3 regions of the Bacillus sp. DU-106 genome follow, and region 2 is predicted to be linked to each of the others. Evidence: riboswitches for the same ligand, from Rfam matches in the RefSeq annotation. Region 2 holds a riboswitch; each other region holds the start of a gene.
The links. A riboswitch is a leader RNA that binds a small molecule or an ion and turns the genes downstream of it on or off. The one in region 2 is predicted to bind S-adenosylmethionine.

Region 1 (6,880 bases), 280 kb from region 2:
TCCCAAAAGATAGTTCTCTTACAAAAATTCAAGATTTAAAAGATGAAAAAATAAAAAAAATTGCACTTGGTACACCTGAATCTGTACCTGCTGGCAAATATGCAAAGGCTTCTCTAACACACGAAAACCTTTGGAATGATGTTCAAAATAAAGTCGTATTTACAAAAGATGTTCGCCAAGTGTTAACATATGTAGAAACAGGGAATGTCGATGCTGGTATCGTATACAAAACAGATGCTCTCATTTCGGATAAAGTAAAGATTGGTGAGACAGCAGCAGCTACTTCTCATGAGCCAATCCACTATCCTTTAGGTGTTATAAAGGAATCTAAACATAAGAAAGAGGCGACTTCATTTTATGAGTATTTGCAGTCAAAAGATGCACAATCTATCTTTAAAAAATATGGATTTACAGTCCTGTCTTAATTACTATGAGCATTGATGCTATTTTATCGCCTGTCTTTCTATCTTTAAGAGTAGCTGCATGCGCCACTATTCTCGTTACAATTTTAGGGACAATTGTCGGGCGAGCACTAGCTCGCTCCTCATGGCGATATAAAGTACTATTAGAAACCATATTTTTATTACCAATGGTACTTCCACCAACTGTTATCGGCTTCTTTCTCATTATCATCTTTGGAAACAACAGCCCGATCGGAAAGTGGGTTGAATCATTATTTCAGCAGTCTATTATGTTCACATCTACTGCTGCGATCATTGCTTCTACAGTTGTTGCATTTCCGCTTATGTACCAATCAGCGAAAACGGGATTTTCTATCGCAAATGTACAAATTGAAGAAAGTGCTCGTGACCTTGGCGCAAGTGAATATCAAGTTTTTCTGCACGTTACACTTCCGCTCGCATTTCCTGCCTTACTAAGCGGGATGATTTTGAGCTTTGTCCGCGCGCTCGGTGAATTTGGCGCTACACTTATGTTTGCCGGGAACATTCCTGGTAAAACACAGACAATCCCAACTGCAATTTACATGGCTATTGATGCAAGTAATATGCAACTCGCATGGACACTTGTAGTTATTACTATCGGTATGTCACTCGTATTTCTACTATGTATTCAACTTATTAATAAAAGAATTACTAACTCTTAAAGCAGCTTTTTTCGAAGCTGCTTCTTTATTTCTTAGGAAATAAAATATACCACCGGGAAATAACTGAATTTTACCTCTTATTAAAATATACATTTTATTTGAATTCACTTTCTAAAATAGGCAATTTCCTGTTATTATATGGAGGTGTTTCAAAAAATGAAGAAATGAAAACGCATTTATATCGTGAATTCTTCATCCTGTTTTAGCGATCGGTAATCTTCTACTCTATTAGTGGGGCATTACCGATCGTTAGAACGATATGTAACTATATTGGTATAGCAAACCGAAGGGAGTCTTGTAATGGACATTTTATTAGCGCTTCTTCCTGCAATTGCATGGGGAAACATCTTATTAGTAAGCGTAAAAATGGGCGGTGGTGCATATAGCCAAACGGTAGGTATGACAATCGGTGCTCTATTCTTCGCAACAATTATGTATGTATTTACTCAACCAGCTTTAACAATGACAATCTTAATTGTTGGTTTTATTTCAGGTTTATTCTGGGCTTTAGGACAAGTAAACCAATTAAAAACAGTTGAAAAACTAGGTGTTTCAACTACTGTAACGATTTCTACTGGTATGCAACTTGTTGCAACTTCTATCTTTGGGGTTATCGCTTTCCGTGAGTGGACTACTACTACAACGATCATTCTGGGAACGATTGCAATCCTATTAATCGTAGTTGGTGTTGTATTCACATCATTAGATGATAAAGAAAATGCTCAGCCACCTGGACAATTGAAAAAAGGACTTCTTACTTTAATTGTTTCTACTTTCGGCTATCTTGTATATGTAATTATTATTCGTTGGTATAATATCGATGGTTGGTCTGCTATTTTACCACAAGCAGTTGGTATGTTTGTTGGTGCGGTTGTACTGACGTCTAAACATAAACCATTTAACAAATATGCAATCCGTAATGCTTTGTCTGGTTTACTATGGGGAACTGGAAACTTATTCTTACTTCTTTCATTACCACGTGTTGGAGTAGCAACAAGCTTCCCATTATCTCAAACTGGAATCGTTATCTCAACATTCGGTGCGATTGTATTCTTAGGTGAAAAGAAAACAAAACGTCAATTGATCTTTATTGCACTAGGTAGTGTTTTAATTATCGGCGGCGCTGTATTACTTGGTATGACAAAAGCATAATCTTATATTCTATTAGTAAACCCCTGAAGCATATGTACTTCAGGGGTTTTTTAATTCTAATTATTTTCTAGATATAATTATTTGTATGTTCTTGCCCCTTATAATTGCTCTTCCACTCTAGCAAACCAGCTACACATATAAAGAGATTAATAATAGCTAATATTAGCATGAATTTCCTCCTTCTCATTATCCATTCCATCTACGGTAAGTCTTTTCTTTTTACAAAATTCTCTTAAAGATGATATCGTTTTTATAACATATCTCTACTAGAAAGGAATAAAGGATATGCTAACTAAACATCGAATTTTATTTATTGGTGCCGGTCGTATGGCAGAAGCTATATTTTCCGGATTACTTAAAACAAGCAAAGAGTACATCGAAGAAATTATCGTCTCTAACCGAAGCAACATAGAAAAGCTAAAACAGTTACAACATCGATATAATGTGTCTACTACAACAGATTGGAAACAGCATGTTACATCTGTTGATACGGTTGTTTTAGCAATGCCACCTTCGGCTCATGAAGAGTTATTAGCTGAGCTATCTCCGTTAATATCAAATCAACTAGTCGTAACAGTAGCAGCTGGCATTGGACCATCTTATTTAGAAGCTAGACTCCCAAAAGGCACGCCTGTTGCTTGGATTATGCCTAATACAGCTGCTGAAATTGGAAAGTCTATCTCCTTATATACAATGGGACAATCAGTAAACGAGATACATCAAGAAACCCTGCAACTACTTTTAAAAGGTATTGGTACTTCGCAACTTTGTACTGAGGAAGAAGTTCATCAGCTTACTGCAGTTACTGGAAGTGCACCAGCCTTCCTTTATTACTTTGCTGAAAGCTTAATTGAAGCAACAAAAAGTTATGGAGTTGATGAAGAAACCGCAAAACATCTTGTCATTCAAATGATTTCTGGCTCTGCTTCTATGCTTGAACAAACGCAAAATCCAGCTAACCTTCGCGAACAAGTAACAACGCCAGGTGGTTCCACAGCTGAGGGTCTCAAAACTTTATACGAATATAATTTTTCAGAGGCAATTCAAAAAGCAGTAGAAGCAACAAACAAAAAAGCTAGGGGGAAATAATATGATTTTAACAAGTTTAAAAGACTATACAACATTACATAACGGTGTAAAAATGCCTTGGTTTGGTTTAGGTGTTTTTAAAGTAGAAGATGGTTCAGAAGTAATTGATTCTGTAAAAGCAGCAATTAAAAATGGCTACCGCAGCATCGATACTGCAGCAATCTATCAAAATGAAGAAGGCGTTGGGCAAGCGATTCGTGAATCCGGTGTTTCACGTGAAGAATTATTTATTACCTCAAAAGTATGGAATAGCGATCAAGGATATGAAACAACGCTTCAAGCATTTGAAACTACATTAGAGAAATTAGGTCTAGAATATTTAGATTTATATTTAGTACATTGGCCTGTAAAAGGGAAATATACTGAATCATGGAAAGCATTAGAAACACTTTATAAAGATGGCCGTGTTCGCGCTATCGGTGTGAGTAATTTCCACATTCACCACTTACAAGACGTATTTGAAATTGCTGAAATTAAGCCAATGGTCAACCAAGTGGAATACCACCCACGTTTAGCACAAGAAGAGTTACATGCATTCTGTAAAGAACATAATATCCAGCTTGAAGCTTGGTCACCATTAATGCAAGGACAACTACTAGATAATCCAACGTTACAAGAAATTGCGACAAAATATAATAAATCAACTGCGCAAATTATTTTACGTTGGGATTTACAAAACGAAGTTGTAACAATTCCTAAATCAATTAAAGAACATCGCATTATTGAAAATGCAAACATCTTCGACTTTGAATTAAGTGCTGATGATATGAAAGCAATTCAAGCTTTAAATGAAGATCGTCGCGTTGGTCCAGATCCAGATAACTTTAACTTCTAGTAGAAAAACCACTGCCATATGCAGTGGTTTTTTCATTTAAGAAAACTGAAAATTTAAACTATATTTCATTTAGTTGACACTTCATTATTCAAGGTGTAAGATTTTGAATTATCAAAGAAACAAAAAAATTAATAAAATTTATTCGTTTACTCATTGTATCAAGAGAGGTGGAGGGACTGGCCCTTTGAAACCTCGGCAACAGGTTCATTTTGAATACTGTGCCACTTCCTGCAAGCTTTATGCTTGAAAGATAGAATGAGGGACTTCGTTTATATACGGGTGCATAACTTGTACGTAAAAATCCCTCTTTCTCAATATGAAAAGAGGGATTTTTTATTTTTCATTTCCCTCATCATCATCCAAACTTAATTATTTAGGAGGAAAATCAAATGAAAAAGAAGTTTGTACCCGGTATTGCATCAGTTGTAGGAGTAAGTATTTTATTAACTGGTTGCGGTAGTTATAAAAACGAAGCAAGCGGAGCAAATGCAAAAGACGAGGCACCTAGTAAACAGGTTTTAAACTTATCTTCACCTACTGAAATACGAACAATGGATACGGCTCGTGCTACAGATACTGATTCTGGTCAAGTAATGAGAAACGTATTTGAAGGTTTGTATAATCTTGGTGAAGGTAACAAACCTGTTCCTGGTGTTGCAAAATCTCATGAAGTAAGTGGCGATAAAACGAAATACACATTCCATTTGCGAGATTCAAAATGGTCAAATGGCACTCCTGTTACAGCTAAAGATTTTGTGTTCGCTTGGCAACGTGCCGTAGATCCAGCAACAGCCTCTGAATATGCATTTTTATTCTTTGATATTAAAAACGCAACAAAAATTAACAACAAAGAACTTCCAGCCGACCAACTTGGTGTAAAAGCAGTTGATGACCATACGTTTGAGGTAGAATTAGAGCGTCCTGTTCCTTATTTTATTAGCTTAACAGCGTTCCCAACATTTCTACCAATTAATGAGGAATTCTTTAAAGTACAAGGTGATAAGTACGCTTTAGAAGATAATACAATTTTGTACAATGGAGCTTTTACACTAAGCGATTGGAAGCACGAACAAAGCTTTAAATTTAAGAAGAACCCTACCTATTGGGATAAAGATACTGTCAAACTAGAAGAAATCAATTTTAATGTCGTAAAAGAAAAATCAACAGAAGTAAATTTATTCGAGTCAAAACAATTAGATCGTATAAAACTAACATCTGACTTCGTCGATAAATATAAAAAGGATGCTAACTTTAAAGAACGTCCAAACGTAGGCGTACAATTTTTACGTATGAATCAACAAAACAAAATACTTCAAAACGTTTCTGCACGCCAAGCAATTGATCAAACAATTGATAGAAAATCCTTTGTAAATACGTTATTAAATGATGGCTCTACACCAACATTTGGTCTCGTTCCAAAAAACTTTGCAAAAGGACCTGAAGGAAAAGACTTCCGTACTGCAAACGGCGATTTAACAAAAGTTGATACAAAATCTGCACAAGAGTTATGGAAAAAAGCTAAACAAGAGCTTGGTTCTGAAAAGATAACATTAGAATTATTAACGAGTGATGCTGACCTTGATAAGAAAACTGGTGAATTCTTAAAAGGACAACTAGAAAAGAATCTAGATGGATTAACAGTAAATATAAAACCTCAGCCGCGTAAGCAACAAGTTTCGCTTTTATTAAAAGGTGACTACGAAATCGGAATTGATGGCTGGAGCCCTGACTTTGCGGATCCAATTACATTCCTTGAGCTATTTACAACGAATAACCCTTATAACTTAGATCATTACTCTAATAAGGAATTCGATGAAACAATAGCAAAAGTGAAAACAACTTTAGCTGGTGATGAAAAAGCTCGCTGGGAAGCATTACTAGCATCCGAGAAAATATTATTTAAAGACTCTGTTATCGCTCCTCTTTACCAAAAAGGCGAATCTTATTTAGAACGTTCTTATGTGAAAGGAATTGTGCAAGTAGACTTTGCAGGTCAATTAAACTTCAAGTGGGCAAAAATTGAAAAATAAAGTGAAACTTTAATAAGTGGGGGTTTCTTCATCCCCACTTATTATTAGCCCACACCAATTGTTTTTTTAGCAAAATATATTAAAAATAGGTTCTCTCACACATGAGAATCTGCTTTTTTAATATATTATTCTGAGAAATTAACAATCTATTTTTATTATTGACATATAGTTCTTTTCAGTGTTAATATTCTAAATAATCAAAGAAACAAAATATTTCACCATCAAAATATAATGTCTACTACGTTGAAACATATAACGATAGATTATAGTTCGACATGTATATACATATAGAACACCTGATTACCTATAAACAAATATTTATAATAGGTTTTATCTCCTTCTATAGCTACTTCAAGACACGGACATTATGACGTTACGAACAACACATTTAGGGAGGAACGAACAATGAAGAAAAAAGTTGTACCTGTTGTTGCATCTGTTTTAGGGGCAAGTCTATTACTAACTGCTTGCGGGGGAAATAAAGATAATGCAAGCGGAGCGAAAGCAAACGATAAAGCACCTGATAAACAGGCAATTAACTTATCATTCGCTTCAGAAATTCCAACAATGGATGTTGCAAAAGCAACGGATGGGGAATCCATGAACGTAATGCGTAATGTTTTTGAAGGGCTATATGCAATGGGAGAAGATAATAAACCGGTTCCTGGT
Region 2 (6,880 bases):
AACACCATAATGATAGTACAAGCCAGCCTGTGCCCCCCAGCAAATATGGAGCGTAGATGTTACATTCGTTTTTGAATACTCCATAATATGTTTAAGCTCTTCCCAATAATCTACCTCTTCAAAAGCAAGGGTCTCCACTGGCGCTCCTGTAATAATGAGCCCATCAAACTTTTCATTTTCAATATCACGAAACGTTTTATAAAAGCTTGTTAAATGTTCTTGCGTTACATTACGCGATAGATGTGATTCCATATGAAGCAAATGAACATCTAATTGTAACGGCGTGTTTCCAATTAAGCGAAGTAATTGCGCCTCTGTATCTTGTTTCGTTGGCATTAAATTTAATATAGCAATTTTTAAAGCACGTATATCTTGTGTTTCTGCCCGCTCCTTCGTCATTACAAAAATATTTTCTTTTTGCAACACTTTGCGAGCCGGTAAATCTTTATCAATTATGATCGGCATGTGTTTTGCCTCCAACTAGAGCTGCTTCCAAATCTGCAATAATATCAGAAACATCTTCTATACCAACCGATAAACGAATTAAATCAGATGTAACACCCGCTAAACGCTGATCTTCAGCATTTAATTGTCTATGCGTCGTACTAGCAGGATGTATAACGCAAGTTCGTGCATCAGCTACGTGCGTTACAAGAGTTGCTAGTTTTACATTTGCGATAAATTCTTTTGCTGCTTCTAATCCGCCTTTAATACCGAAAGTTAAAACACCACTAGCACCTTTTTTCAAGTACTGTTGTGCTAACGAGTAATTTTCATTACTATCTAACCCCGGATAATTCACCCATTCAATACGTTCATGATTAGCAAGCCACTTAGCAACTGCCAGAGCATTTTCACTATGACGCTCCATTCGTAAATGCAAAGTCTCTAAGCCAATATTGCTAATATATGCATTGAATGGGCTCATACAATTTCCATAATCTCTTAATAGCTGAACACGTGCTTTCACAATATACGCTGCTGCACCAAAGTTTTGAACGTAACTTACACCGTGATAACTTGGATCTGGTTCAACAAGCTCAGGATACTTTCCATTTGTCCAATCAAAGTTTCCACCGTCAATTACAATACCGCCTAAGGAGCTCGCATGCCCATCGATATACTTCGTCGTAGAATGAACAATAATATTTGCCCCATGTTCAAATGCCTGGCATAAATAAGGAGTTGCTAATGTATTATCAACGATAAAAGGTACCTCTAATTCTTTAGCGGCAGCTGAAAATTCTTTAAAATTTAAAACATTCATCGCTGGATTTCCTAACGATTCTGCATAGATAAGTTTCGTCTTGTCATTAGCAAGCGCCGTAATTTCATCTGCCGTTAAATTTGGATTAAAGAACGTAACATCAATGCCAAGCTTACGTAAACTCACCCCAAATAAATTAAACGTTCCCCCGTAAACAGTTGAAGAGCAAAGTAAATGGTCTCCACTACTACAAATATTTAAAACTGCGAGCATAATAGCTGCTTGCCCAGAAGCCGTTGCAACAGCTCCTACACCGCCTTCTAAATCTGATAATTTCTGCTCAAATGCTGCTAGAGTAGGGTTTCCAATACGTGTATAAATATATCCTTCTGCCTCTAAGTTAAATAGAGCTGCTAAATCATCCGAAGTATCGTATTTATACGTTGTGCTTTGATAAAGTGGTAAAACACGTGGTTCACCATTCTTTGGCGTATAGCCACCTTGCACACAAATTGTTCCTTTTCCCCATGATTCTCCCATCTCTCATTCTCCTTTCTTTTATACAAAATAAAAAACTGCCCCTTTCCTGAAAACAAGAAAGGAGCAGTTTGAAAACACGCTCTAAAGGCTCTTTCTTATCTCTCAGGATTACTACCTGCAGGATTTGGCACAATTCCGTTATACGGCTGTTGCCAAGGTTTCATCGGGCCTGTCCCTCCACCTTTTCTTGATAAGACTATGCAATTACCGTTGATTTTATAGCAATAATTTCCTAATGTCAAACAGTTTTTCTGAATGTTCTAAAATAAATGTTAACAGTTTCATATAAAGCAACAAAAGAAATATATTCTAGTCTATTTCAAAAAAGACCTTTAAAAACCTCAAATCAGTCTATAAAATTAAATAAGTAATTTAACCTATAAATTCAAATTCCCCAAAAGTTAGCCTATATGTTGAATAGGCCATCTTCTCAAAAAGATACTATATATATTCAATCCATTTTTCACTAGTATATTTCACTTTTTTCCCTACTAAGATTTACATAACGGAGGTATAACATGACAAATAAAAAAGATATGCATTACATACTTGCTCTATATGGCATTCTTCTAGGATCTATAGTAGGAGCTACAGTCTGGTTATTTTTAGTCACAATAAATATTGGAATCCACTTTATTTGGGGATACTTGCCTGAAGTTCTCTCTTTTCCCTCTTATTACACCCTTTGCGTAACAATAATTGGCGGGGTCCTTGTTGGTCTATCACAAAAACATTTCGGTACATACCCACGCCTTATGCCTGAAGTAATGGCTGAATATAAAAAAACTGGTCGAATCGAATATCGCTTTGTCCATCGGGCTACTTTAACAGCGATTATTGTTTTAATTTTCGGTGCTAGTCTTGGTCCAGAAGCCGCACTAGTTGGAATTATAGGCGGACTGTGCACATGGGTAGGGGATCGCTTTAAATTTGCCTTAAAGGGTATGAATGAGCTAACCGAGATCGGAATTGGCGCTACTTTAAGTGTCATTTTTAACGCACCATTATTCGGTTATTTAGCACCAAATGAAAATGAGGGGGAAGAAATTGCTGCTTTTTCTAAAGGAAAAAAAGCGATTGTATACTTAGCTACTACTTTCGCAGGTTTTTCTGTTTATTTACTACTGAGTAAACTTGATAATCGTGGATCCTTTATTGTTGATTTCGGGGAAGGTGCACTTTCTTTCAATGAATGGATTGCATTTCTTCCACTTGCTAGTATCGGCGCTATAGTTGGTTTCTTTTATTTCAAGTTAGAATTCACATTAGAAAAGTTAATTCACCCTTTTAGAGAATACAAGCTGACACTCGGAATTATCGGTGGTATTTTATTAGGAATCGGGGGAACTTTTCTTCCGTACACATTATTTTCAGGGGAACATCAATTAAAAGAATTAGTTGTTGAATGGAGCCATTTATCTTTTTGGATACTACTTCTTTCAGGGATTTTAAAGTTGTGCATTACTGCCGTTTGTTTGAACACAGGGTGGCGAGGTGGACATATCTTCCCAATTATATTTTCTGGTTCAAGTATCGGATACGCTGTAGCATCTATTCTTCCTATAGATCCAGTAGCATCTGTTGCCATCGTAACGACAGCAATTTCAAGCTATGCGTTACGAAAGCCAATAGCTATAACATTACTATTACTTATGTTTTTCCCGCTTAATTTACTATTGCCCATGCTTGGTGCAGCTGCTATCGGGAATGCCTTTCCACTCCCAAAACATAACGAAAATAAAAATTAATAAAAATAGGCAGTGGGGACGAAAGCTCCACTGCCTATTTTTATTACACATGCTGCTTTAATAAAGCTTCTAACTCCTCAAAATTATGCACTTCATATGTCGGTATAATCCCACTATCATTTAATTTCCTTTCTGGATTAAACCAACAAGTATCAATTCCCGCTACATATCCACCTTTAATATCAGCGCTTAATGAATCCCCAATAATCAGCCCTTCTTCAGGTGCAAAGTTAGGAATCCGTTCAAAAACATAATCAAAATACTCTTTCATCGGTTTTTGAAAACCTGTATCTTCCGAAACAAAGACATCTTTAAATAATGAATGTAACCCTGCATTACGCAAACGTTTATCTTGCGTCTTAGAAACACCATTTGTCACTATATACAATTCATACTCCCCTTGAATTTGATTTATAAATTCAAACGCACCTTGCATGAGTTGATTTCCTTCTTCTAAGTAGTTACGATAATTATTTTCGAATAATATTCCATTTACTTCTTCTCCATACTCTTTAAACAACAGAGAGAATCGTGTATTTACAACTTCATTGCGTGATAGTTCACCTTTTTCAAAAGCATCCCAAAGACCTTTATTTATTTTTTTATAACGAGTCTCTATCTCGTCTGTTAAAGGGATTCCCTTCTCTTCAAAAAGTACCCGTAAAGCCACTTTTTCAGCCTTTTGGAAGTCTAGTAATGTATCATCTACATCAAATAACAATGTTTTATATTTTTTCATAAATTCATCACACTCTCTTTTCTACAAAAACAAATTTACATAAATCGTATCATTCCTTCTTGTAAAGATAATAGGAGATATCTCATACTATACATAGGGGTGAAAATATGAAAATCAGCAAAAATGAGGAAGAAATTTATCAATACATGCGAATCCATCAATTCCATACCCTATTTTCATTTCATGTCTTGCCATATGTAGAGCTGCATTCTTTTCAAACGAAAGAGATGATATGTAGCGAAGGAAATGCTCTTCCTTATCTCTATTACTTAATTTCTGGGAGAGCCAAAATATATATGAGTCATAAAAACGGGAAGGTTTCATTAATTAATTTTATTCAAGCACCATCTTTTATCGGAGAATTAGGATTAATAGGAGTAGAAAATATTACTAAGTCCGTTGAAGTACTAGAAGATTGTGTGTGTTTGGCACTTCCTCTTAAAGATTGTCAGCAACTTTTATTACAAGATGCAACGTTTTTACAGCACTTATGTAAATTTATTGGAGAAAAGACAATTACTCGCACTGAAAATTACGCAAAAAACTATAGTTATCCTTTTGAAAATCGATTAGCTGCTTTTATTTTATTAACAGAGCAAAATAATTGTTATATAGAAAAGCATACCGAGGCCTCGGAATATTTAAATGTCAGCTACCGTCATCTTTTATATGTATTAAATCAGTTTTGCCAACAAAATTATTTAAGAAAAGAAGGCCGAACATATTATATACAAGATCGAAATACATTAGAAAAGCTGGCTGATGAACTAAAAATATAAAAAAGCAGCATTAACGTTTACATGTTAATGCTGTTTTTTCGAGTGACGATTATAATTTTAATTAAAATTTACTTGCTACTTTAGCTGCTTCTTCAAGACCTGCAGCGATGATTTCTTCTGCTTTATCTGGGAATTGGTTATGTCCTTCAATAACTACTGTTTCCATGTTTGTTGCGCCGAAGAAGCCCATCATACTTGCTACATATTTAACAGCCATTTCTACCTCAGCTGCTGGACCTTCTGAATATACGCCGCCTCTTGCATTTAATAATGCAATCTTCTTATCTCCAATTAGGCCAACTGGACCCTCTGGCGTATATTTGAACGTTTTACCAGCACGGTTTAAATAATCAATATATGTGTGCAATACTGCTGGAATCGTTAAGTTCCATAATGGGAAGCCGAAAACAACTTTATCAGCTTCTAGGAATTGATTTAAATACTTATCAGCAACTGCTACTGCTTTTGCTTCTTCTTCTGTTAAATCAAATCCTTTACCTACCTTGAATGTACCATTAATCATGTCTACGCCTACGTATGGTAATTCTTCTTTATATAAATCAAGTTCTACTACTGTATCATTTGGGTGTGCTTCTTTATAGTTTGCTAAAAATGCCTCATATAATTTTACACTAACTGCTTGTTCCGCTGGACGGTTATTTGCTTTAACGAATAAAACTGTTGCCATTATTTATTCCTCCTAGTACTCACTCTTATGTTGTTATATGCTTTCAAAAAAGGTATCCCTTGTAATTGTTGTTTTGTTGCTTACAAACATATTTTATCTTTATATAAAGACAATTTCGTCCTCACATAGACGTATTTTTCCATAAAAAAAGTCCACCTTCTAAAGGCGAACTTGGTCTTACGACTTTCGTCTTATACAATTCCATTTTTAACTGCATATAATGCCGCTTGCGTACGATCAGATAAATTCAACTTACTCAAAATACTACTTACATGCGCCTTAACCGTCTTTTCTGTAATAACTAAAACAGATGCAATTTCCTTATTGCTCATCCCTTTCGCTAATAGCTGCAATACTTCATTTTCTCTCGCTGTTAGCACATCCACTTGAATAGAAGATTCTTCTTCCTTTTCTTCTACAGGTAATGTTTGAGAGAGAAGAGCATTTGCTATATCCGGATGTAATTGAATATTACCTTTATATGCGCTTCGAATAGCCTCAACAAGCTGATCTGGTTCTACATCTTTTAAAATATACCCACTTGCTCCAGCCCTTAATGCAGGTAACACATGCGCCTGATCAGAAAAGCTAGTTAATACAATTACTTTCACATTTGGATACTCTTTTTTTATATATGCCGTCGCCTCAACACCATCCATTTCAGGCATATATAAATCCATTAATATAACATCGGGATTTGTTTCTCCTACTTTCACTAACGCTTCTTTCCCATTATTCGCTTCTCCAACTAACTCTAAATCTTCCTGTGTACTTAAGAAAAATGCTAATCCTTTTAAAACGACTGTATGATCATCAACTAACAATACTTTTATTTTCACAAACTTCCCTCATTTTCACATCATAATGGTACATTTACTTTTACGCTCGTTCGTTTATTACTACTTACAATTTTAATTGTTCCACCAACTAATTCTACTCTTTCACGCATCGTAGTCATACCTAGTGATTTCTTTTCTTTTATATTCTTTTCCACAAAGCCCTTTCCTTGATCAACTATTTCTAATGATACATTTTTCTCATTCACTGTAAAATAAATCGTCGCTTCTTTTACACCTGCATGCTTACTTACATTGTTCAGTGCTTCTTGGCCTATGCGCCACAAAGCTTCTTCTACTACACGAGGTAAATCACGAACACCCGTAACTTGCTCCCTAATTT
Region 3 (6,880 bases), 850 kb from region 2:
TCCTTACGAGTTATCAGGAGGAGAACAGCAAAGAACAGCAATAGCAAGGGCTTTAGCACAAGATACAAAAATTATACTTGCTGATGAACCGACTGGTGCTCTTGATCAAGAAAATGGGGAAAAAATTATGAGTATTTTACAAGAGATTAATAAAGAAGGAAAAACAGTGCTAGTTGTTACACATGATCAAAAGGTAGCTGCATATTGTCAGAGGACGATAAGGTTACTTGATGGTTGTATGGTATAATATGGATAATGTTATGTGAAGAGGTGATACATATGGAAAATGTATATAAAGGACTTAGGCATACCGGATTTACTGCAATGCTTATTTTTGGAGGGGTATTTCTACTTCGCTGGCTCATACATGATGAGATGCTACTGGATCAGCTTATTGGATTTAGTGTAGGAATGGTAATGGTTGTTTCGTCAGTTTCCATTCAAAAGTATAGTAAAGAATTACAGATGAATGAGAAATATTAATAATTTTTAATTGCTGTTATCTTTTTCATAGTTTAGGAATAGTGGAGGCTTTCGTGTGATTTTCTTATTTGTAGTATATTTTGTTTTCATTATGACGTTGGTAATTACGTTTCTTCTTTCACAAAAGTCATATAAGAAGCCTATTATTAAATATATACCAACGTTAGTATTGTTTATTTTGGCTTTCATTTCTTCTGCTATGTTTGTATTGAATAATGGAATGGGAGAGCTGATGATATCGGTCTCTTTAGGGGTTGCAGCGATAGTGAACGGTCTTTTACTTCTTGTTTTGAAAGTAGTTCGTGTGATTGTTGCAAAGGGAAAGTAGAGCATCGAATTCGATGCTCTACTTTTTATTTACGCTTCTTTTTAATAAATGAAAAGGCTAAAGCTGTAATTAAAATGCTGCCTTTAATAATATCTTGTGCATAATAAGGGACGTTCATCATTGTGAGTCCATTTAATATAATTCCAATTAATACCGAGCCGAGGAATGTTCCGACTATATTTGGTTTCTTGGCACCGAACATTGCGTAACCGATATAGGCAGCTGCGACTGCATCCATTAATAATGGAGCACCAGCTGAAACTTGTCCTGTTCCAACGCGGCTGCATAGAATAATGCCGCCAATAGAAGCTAGTAAACCACTAATCATATAAGCATATACACGGTAACGATCAGTAGGAATACCGGCTAATCTAGCAGCTTCTCGATTCCCACCAGTCATATAAAAGAAACGACCGTACGTTGTTTTTTCTAAAAATAGATGTGCAATTAAAACGACAGTAAGCATGATAATGACAGGGACTGGAATTCCTAAGACGGAACCTTGACCGAGAAATAAAAAAGATGGAATAAAATGTCCTGTTGCACCGGACATTCCTTCATAAATTGAAGATCCTTTTGAAAATGTTAAGTGTAGTCCATTGACGATATACATGATACTTAATGTAGCTAGTAAATCAGGTAGTTTAATTCGGATAACGAGTAGTGCATTTAATAATCCAACTAATAATCCGCAAAGAATAGGAACAAGGAGTGTAACTAATAGTTCTTGTCGATATAAAACGAGACAAGAAGCAGCTGCAATTGTTGCTAAACTAGCGGTAGAGCCGACTGATAAATCAAACCCATCTACAATCAATGTAAAGGTAACGCCGATTGCAAGTAACGTTACGATGGAGATAGAACGTAAAATATCACTAATATTGTTATATGTTAAAAAAGAGTCATTGACGATAGAGAAAAAAATTGTAACACCTATAATAATAGCAATTGTACTAAATTGATAAAAAAGATGAGTAGGTAAATATAGTTTCTTAGTTTTCGTTTTATGAACGAGATTCAATGGAATAGCTCCCTTCAGATAAATGTAAAAGCTGTTCAGGAGATAGTTCGCTTGGTAAGTATTCACCTACAAATTCTCCGTTTGCCAGTATAAGAATGCGATCAGCGATATGCAACGCTTCATCTTGTTCTCCTGTGAAATAAATTACGGAACTTCCGTTTTCTGTAATGTTGCGAATGAATTGAAAAATGTCTTGTTTCGCAGCGATGTCTACACCTTTAGTTGGCTCGTCTAAAAGAAATAGATTAGGTTTGAATCCACTCCACTTTGCAATTGAGACTTTTTGTTGGTTTCCACCGCTAAGTGAATGAATAAGTGCCTTTGGGTCATTTGGTGAAATACCGAAAGAAGAAATTGCTGTAGTAGCATCATTTAATTCGGTTTGTTTTCGTTTCCAACCTGATTGATGTAAATTTGTGTGACTTATAATATCTTCCGAAAGAAATACGCCTTGTTTTCTTCTTTCTTCTGGTACAAGTGCGATTTTCGCTTTAATCGCATCTCGTGGTGTTTTAATCGTTAGTTTTTGACCGGCTATTTCTGCGTGATAAGTATGAAGAGCACCAAATAACGTTTCAGCAAGTGTTGTTTTTCCACTTCCAATTAATCCGTATATCACAACAGTTTCTCCTTTTCGTATTGTAAGAGAAAGGGGAGAATGACCTTCGTGTAATAGAAGCTCTTGTACTTTAAATAGTTCCTCGCTCCCGGTTTTTGGTGCTGTATTAATAGGAAGTGTAAGTTGTTTTCCAGTCATCGCTTCCACAATTTGTTGATCTGTAATCGTTGTAATGGTTTCAGAAAGGGCAACTTGACCGTTATGTAATACAGTTACATCATCCGCGAAATTTCGAATCTCTGATAAACGATGAGAAACTAAAAGGATGCCAATTCCTTTTGATGTTAAATCTTTTAATAGTTTCCCAAAGGTTTCAACTTCTTTTGGTCCAAGAGAAGAAGTAGGTTCATCTAATAAAAGGTAATTTGTATTGTTAGATAAAGCTCTTGCGATAAGAAGTAATTGTTTTTCATGTAATGAACAGTTTGAAACATCTTCCGAAACATTTAAATTTACCTGTACAGTTTGCAAATGTTGTTTAGCAAGTGCGACTAATTTGGACTTTGAAAATAGTACTTTATTTTGCATTGCTAAATGATCGATTAGTACATTTTCTAATACAGATAATCCGGGAATAAGTCCGTGATCTACTTCTTGTGTTACGAAAGAAATGCCATGCTTTTTTGCATCGCGCGGTGAAGTAAAGGAAACAGACTGAGTATCAATTTTTATATCGCCAACAACTGGTTGAATTTCACCAGTTGCTATTTTTAGTAAAGTACTTTTTCCTGCACCGTTCATGCCTAGTAAAGCGTGTACTTTTCCTTTTTGAATATGAATAGAAACATCTTCTAGAACAGGTGTAGCGACATGATAAGAATGTGTAATGTTTTGAAGAGAGAACGTCATCATTTTTTCTCCTTCTCTAATTTTTTCATCCAAGGGGAATATGCATCTTTTGAGTCTCCCCAACCGTTTATATATTTTGATAACTGATCCATTGTTATATTTTCTTTTGGTAAACTATTTTTCTTTACTAAATAAGGTTCTAGTGAATAAATATCTGGCGTTTGTTCACCAGCAATTTTTTTGTATAAAAATCGTACTTGAACCTTACCTACTTCAGCTGGATCAGTTGCAGCTGTAGCAGTCCAAGGTGAGTTTTCTTTTTGCATGAGTTGTAAATCCTCATTACTTAAGTCAATGCCATATACTTTTATATCTGTACGACCAGCTTGTTCAAGTGCTTTAACAGTCCCTTTAGCAAACTCATCCCACGAAGCGAAAATAGCTTGTAAATCGCCTTTTTTCGGATATTTCTTTAGTAAAGCTTCTACTTGTGTTTGTGTATCGAGTGGCGTGTTATTACTAGCAGTACCGAATCTTGCGATTTCTTTTATATTTGGATACCGTTTATAAAAAGCATCAATGATAACATTGCGACGTTCCATTGGAGCAAATCCGCCGACCCATACAACTGCGATATTTCCTTGTCCATTCAAATCTTCCGCTAATGTTTTTAATGATTTCCATGCAAGACTATAGTCATCTTGATCAATAATTGTCACACCTGGCAAGCGTAGATCGTTATCGAACGCAACTACGGGAATGTTCGCTTGTAACGCTTTTTCTACTCCAGGTTTTAGTGCTTCAGAACGGCCATGATCAATTAAAATACCATCCACTTTTGAATTAATAGCAGTATCTAAATTTGCAGCCATTTTTGCTAAATCGTTATCAGAATTGTAGACTTGTACACTGCCGCCAAATAGCTCAACTTGTTTTTTGACACCCTCAATATATTGAGAGGAAAAAGTTCCGATGGACATTTGCATAATTAATGCGATTTTTAATGGCTTCTTCATTTGGCTTGGAATTTCTGTTTGTAATTGATTTTCTACCGTTGTAGTCGCCTTTCTCACAGTTTGTTGCTTTTGTGAAGAGATAGTATCTTGTTCATTTGTACAAGCTGCTAATGTAAATAAGAGAAAAATAAGTACGATGGAACATAATTTTTTCATAAAAAAATCCCTCCTAAACTAAAAAGAGAGAGGAGGGAGTGAAAATAAAAAACGCCTTTTCATATAGAAAAGACGCCTTATCATATTACTCTTATCTTTCAACACAATGTGTTGTAAGAATTAGCACCGTGCCCATAAATGGGTCGGTTGCCGGGCTTCGTAGGGCTCATCCCTCCACCTGCTCTTGATAAGACATCCGATATTTAACTATTTTGAATTATTCCACAAACGAATGGTATTGTCAAACAGTATTTATAAAAAAATCCCTCAGGAAGAGGGATTTTAATGTGGTAAGAATATCAATTGATAAGCAAACAAAATTCCAAATACATATACAAGTGGGTGAACAGCACGGAATTTACCTTTTGCCACTTTCATAAGTGGGTATGAAATAAATCCAAGTGCGATACCTGTTGCGATACTTGATGTAAGTGGCATGCTTAAGATTACTAAGAATGCTGGGAATGCTTCATCAAATGCGTCCCAATCGATGTGGCGAACTGAACCCATCATAAGACTACCAACGATAATTAATGAGGGTGCAGTAATAGCTGATACACCAGAAACAGCACTTACTAATGGGCCGAAGAATGCTGCTAGTGCGAATAGAACCGCTACTGTAACAGTTGTTAAACCAGTACGACCACCAGCTGCAACACCAGCAGATGATTCAATGTAAGCTGTTGATGGTGTCGTTCCGAACATAGAACCAATAGTTGCTGAGAATGAGTCAGATAGAAGAGCTCGTCCTGCTTTTGGAAGCTTTCCGTCTTTCATAAATCCACCTTGTTGTGCAACGCCAAGTAATGTACCTGTTGTATCGAATAGTGTAACAAGGAAGAATGAGAATACAACGCCGTATAATCCGTAGTTAATTACGTCAGATACAGCAGTAATTGGATTTGAAACGATAATTCCTTCTGGTAAACCAGGCATTGATGTAACACCGTTTGAGAATGATAATTGTCCCGTGAAGAAAGCGATAATACCAGTTAATAGCATCCCGATAAATAGTGCGCCATTTACATTTAAAGACATAAGGACAATTGTAATTCCAAGTCCAGCTAATGCTAGTAGTACTGGAGCAGAGTGAAGATCACCAAGTCCAACTAAGTTTGCATCATTTTTTGTAACGATACCTGTTAAACGTAAACCGATAAAGGCGATAAATAGCCCGATACCAGCAGTAATTGCATGTTTTAAGTTTTCAGGAATTGCTTCCATTAATTTTGTACGGAAAGATGTAAATGATAGCAAAATTAAAATCATACCTGCTACGAATACAGCAGAGAATGCAATTGCGAAAGTCATGCCTTCATGCGCTTTTACAACAGAGTAAGAGAAGTAAGCATTTAATCCCATACCTGGCGCGATTGCGATTGGTAAGTTTGTAAAGATTGCCATAAATAATGTTCCGACAACAGCAGCGATAATTGTTGCTGTAAATGCTTGTTCAAATGGAACACCTGCATCTCCAAGGATAACAGGGTTTACGACAATGATATATGCCATTGTTAAGAAGGTAATAATACCTGCCATAATTTCAGTTTTAATAGAAGTTTTATGTTTTGAAAGGTTAAACATATAAACATCCTTTCTGTTTACGAATAATTTTCACAACAGTTATATATAATATTCGTTTTTTATCTATTTTGCAATAGTTTTGCATAAAAAGTTTATAACAATTCATATTTTGTGTCTTAAATTCGAATATTAATCGTAAAACGATGTGTGAATTTCAGCTTTTTATTGTGCACATGCTAAGGAAAAGGAGTTGAAAGCAGCTATGCCACAGCAAAAAAACTTTATAACAATGCCTACGCAACATCAAAATAAGCAGCCAGGTATTGAATCATTAATGAGCCCCCTTCCGCAGTTTGAAGATGCAAACTATAAAGGAAGTGAAAAGTTAAAAGGGAAGAATGTGTTAATTACGGGAGGAGATAGCGGAATTGGACGAGCAGTTTCCATCGCTTTTGCAAAAGAGGGAGCAAATGTTGCGATTGCTTATTTAGATGAGGAAGAAGATGCAAATGAGACGAAACAACGTGTTGAAAAAGAAGGTGTAAAGTGTGTATTGTTGCTGGGGGATTTGAGTAATGAACAGCATTGTAAAGATATTGTGGAAGAAACCGCCCGGCAGTTAGGTAGTTTAAATATTTTAGTGAATAACGTTGCACAGCAATATCCGCAGCAAGGGCTAGAGTATATTACAGCAGAACAGCTAGAAAAAACATTTCGTATTAATATTTTTTCTTATTTTCACGTTACGAAAGCAGCCCTTTCTCATTTGAAGAAAGGGGATGTCATTATAAATACGGCATCTATCGTTGCATATGAAGGAAATGAAACGTTAATTGATTATTCCGCAACGAAAGGAGCAATCGTAGCTTTTACAAGATCACTTTCTCAATCGTTAGTGCAAAAAGGGATTCGGGTAAATGGTGTTGCACCAGGCCCGATTTGGA

Region 1: it holds a riboswitch for S-adenosylmethionine, as region 2 does, so the genes downstream of both, C3Y97_RS01120 (peptide ABC transporter substrate-binding protein) here and C3Y97_RS27240 (bifunctional O-acetylhomoserine aminocarboxypropyltransferase/cysteine synthase) in region 2, are expected to answer to the same signal.
Region 3: it holds a riboswitch for S-adenosylmethionine, as region 2 does, so the genes downstream of both, C3Y97_RS03990 (sugar ABC transporter substrate-binding protein) here and C3Y97_RS27240 (bifunctional O-acetylhomoserine aminocarboxypropyltransferase/cysteine synthase) in region 2, are expected to answer to the same signal.

What each region holds. Positions count from the first base shown of each region.
Region 1 covers NZ_CP026607.1:191,904-198,783, reverse strand. Annotated here, with positions in the region: gene modA (molybdate ABC transporter substrate-binding protein) at 1-425, shown strand, start outside; gene modB (molybdate ABC transporter permease subunit) at 431-1,105, shown strand; gene C3Y97_RS01135 (GRP family sugar transporter) at 1,406-2,257, shown strand; gene proC (pyrroline-5-carboxylate reductase) at 2,543-3,346, shown strand; gene C3Y97_RS01125 (aldo/keto reductase) at 3,348-4,181, shown strand; SAM riboswitch class I at 4,334-4,438, shown strand; gene C3Y97_RS01120 (peptide ABC transporter substrate-binding protein) at 4,571-6,211, shown strand; gene C3Y97_RS01115 (peptide ABC transporter substrate-binding protein) at 6,617-6,880, shown strand, end outside.
Region 2 covers NZ_CP026607.1:5,322,617-5,329,496, forward strand. Annotated here, with positions in the region: gene metA (homoserine O-acetyltransferase MetA) at 1-465, opposite strand, end outside; gene C3Y97_RS27240 (bifunctional O-acetylhomoserine aminocarboxypropyltransferase/cysteine synthase) at 449-1,747, opposite strand; SAM riboswitch class I at 1,840-1,944, opposite strand; gene C3Y97_RS27245 (chloride channel protein) at 2,266-3,495, shown strand; gene C3Y97_RS27250 (YjjG family noncanonical pyrimidine nucleotidase) at 3,539-4,234, opposite strand; gene C3Y97_RS27255 (transcriptional regulator YeiL) at 4,342-5,013, shown strand; gene C3Y97_RS27260 (FMN-dependent NADH-azoreductase) at 5,075-5,701, opposite strand; gene C3Y97_RS27265 (response regulator) at 5,893-6,540, opposite strand; gene C3Y97_RS27270 (GAF domain-containing sensor histidine kinase) at 6,561-6,880, opposite strand, start outside.
Region 3 covers NZ_CP026607.1:761,120-767,999, forward strand. Annotated here, with positions in the region: gene C3Y97_RS03965 (ABC transporter ATP-binding protein) at 1-247, shown strand, start outside; gene C3Y97_RS03970 (hypothetical protein) at 256-483, shown strand; gene C3Y97_RS03975 (sugar ABC transporter ATPase) at 539-811, shown strand; gene C3Y97_RS03980 (ABC transporter permease) at 837-1,832, opposite strand; gene C3Y97_RS03985 (sugar ABC transporter ATP-binding protein) at 1,816-3,303, opposite strand; gene C3Y97_RS03990 (sugar ABC transporter substrate-binding protein) at 3,300-4,412, opposite strand; SAM riboswitch class I at 4,501-4,606, opposite strand; gene C3Y97_RS03995 (NCS2 family permease) at 4,695-5,996, opposite strand; gene C3Y97_RS04000 (SDR family oxidoreductase) at 6,199-6,880, shown strand, end outside.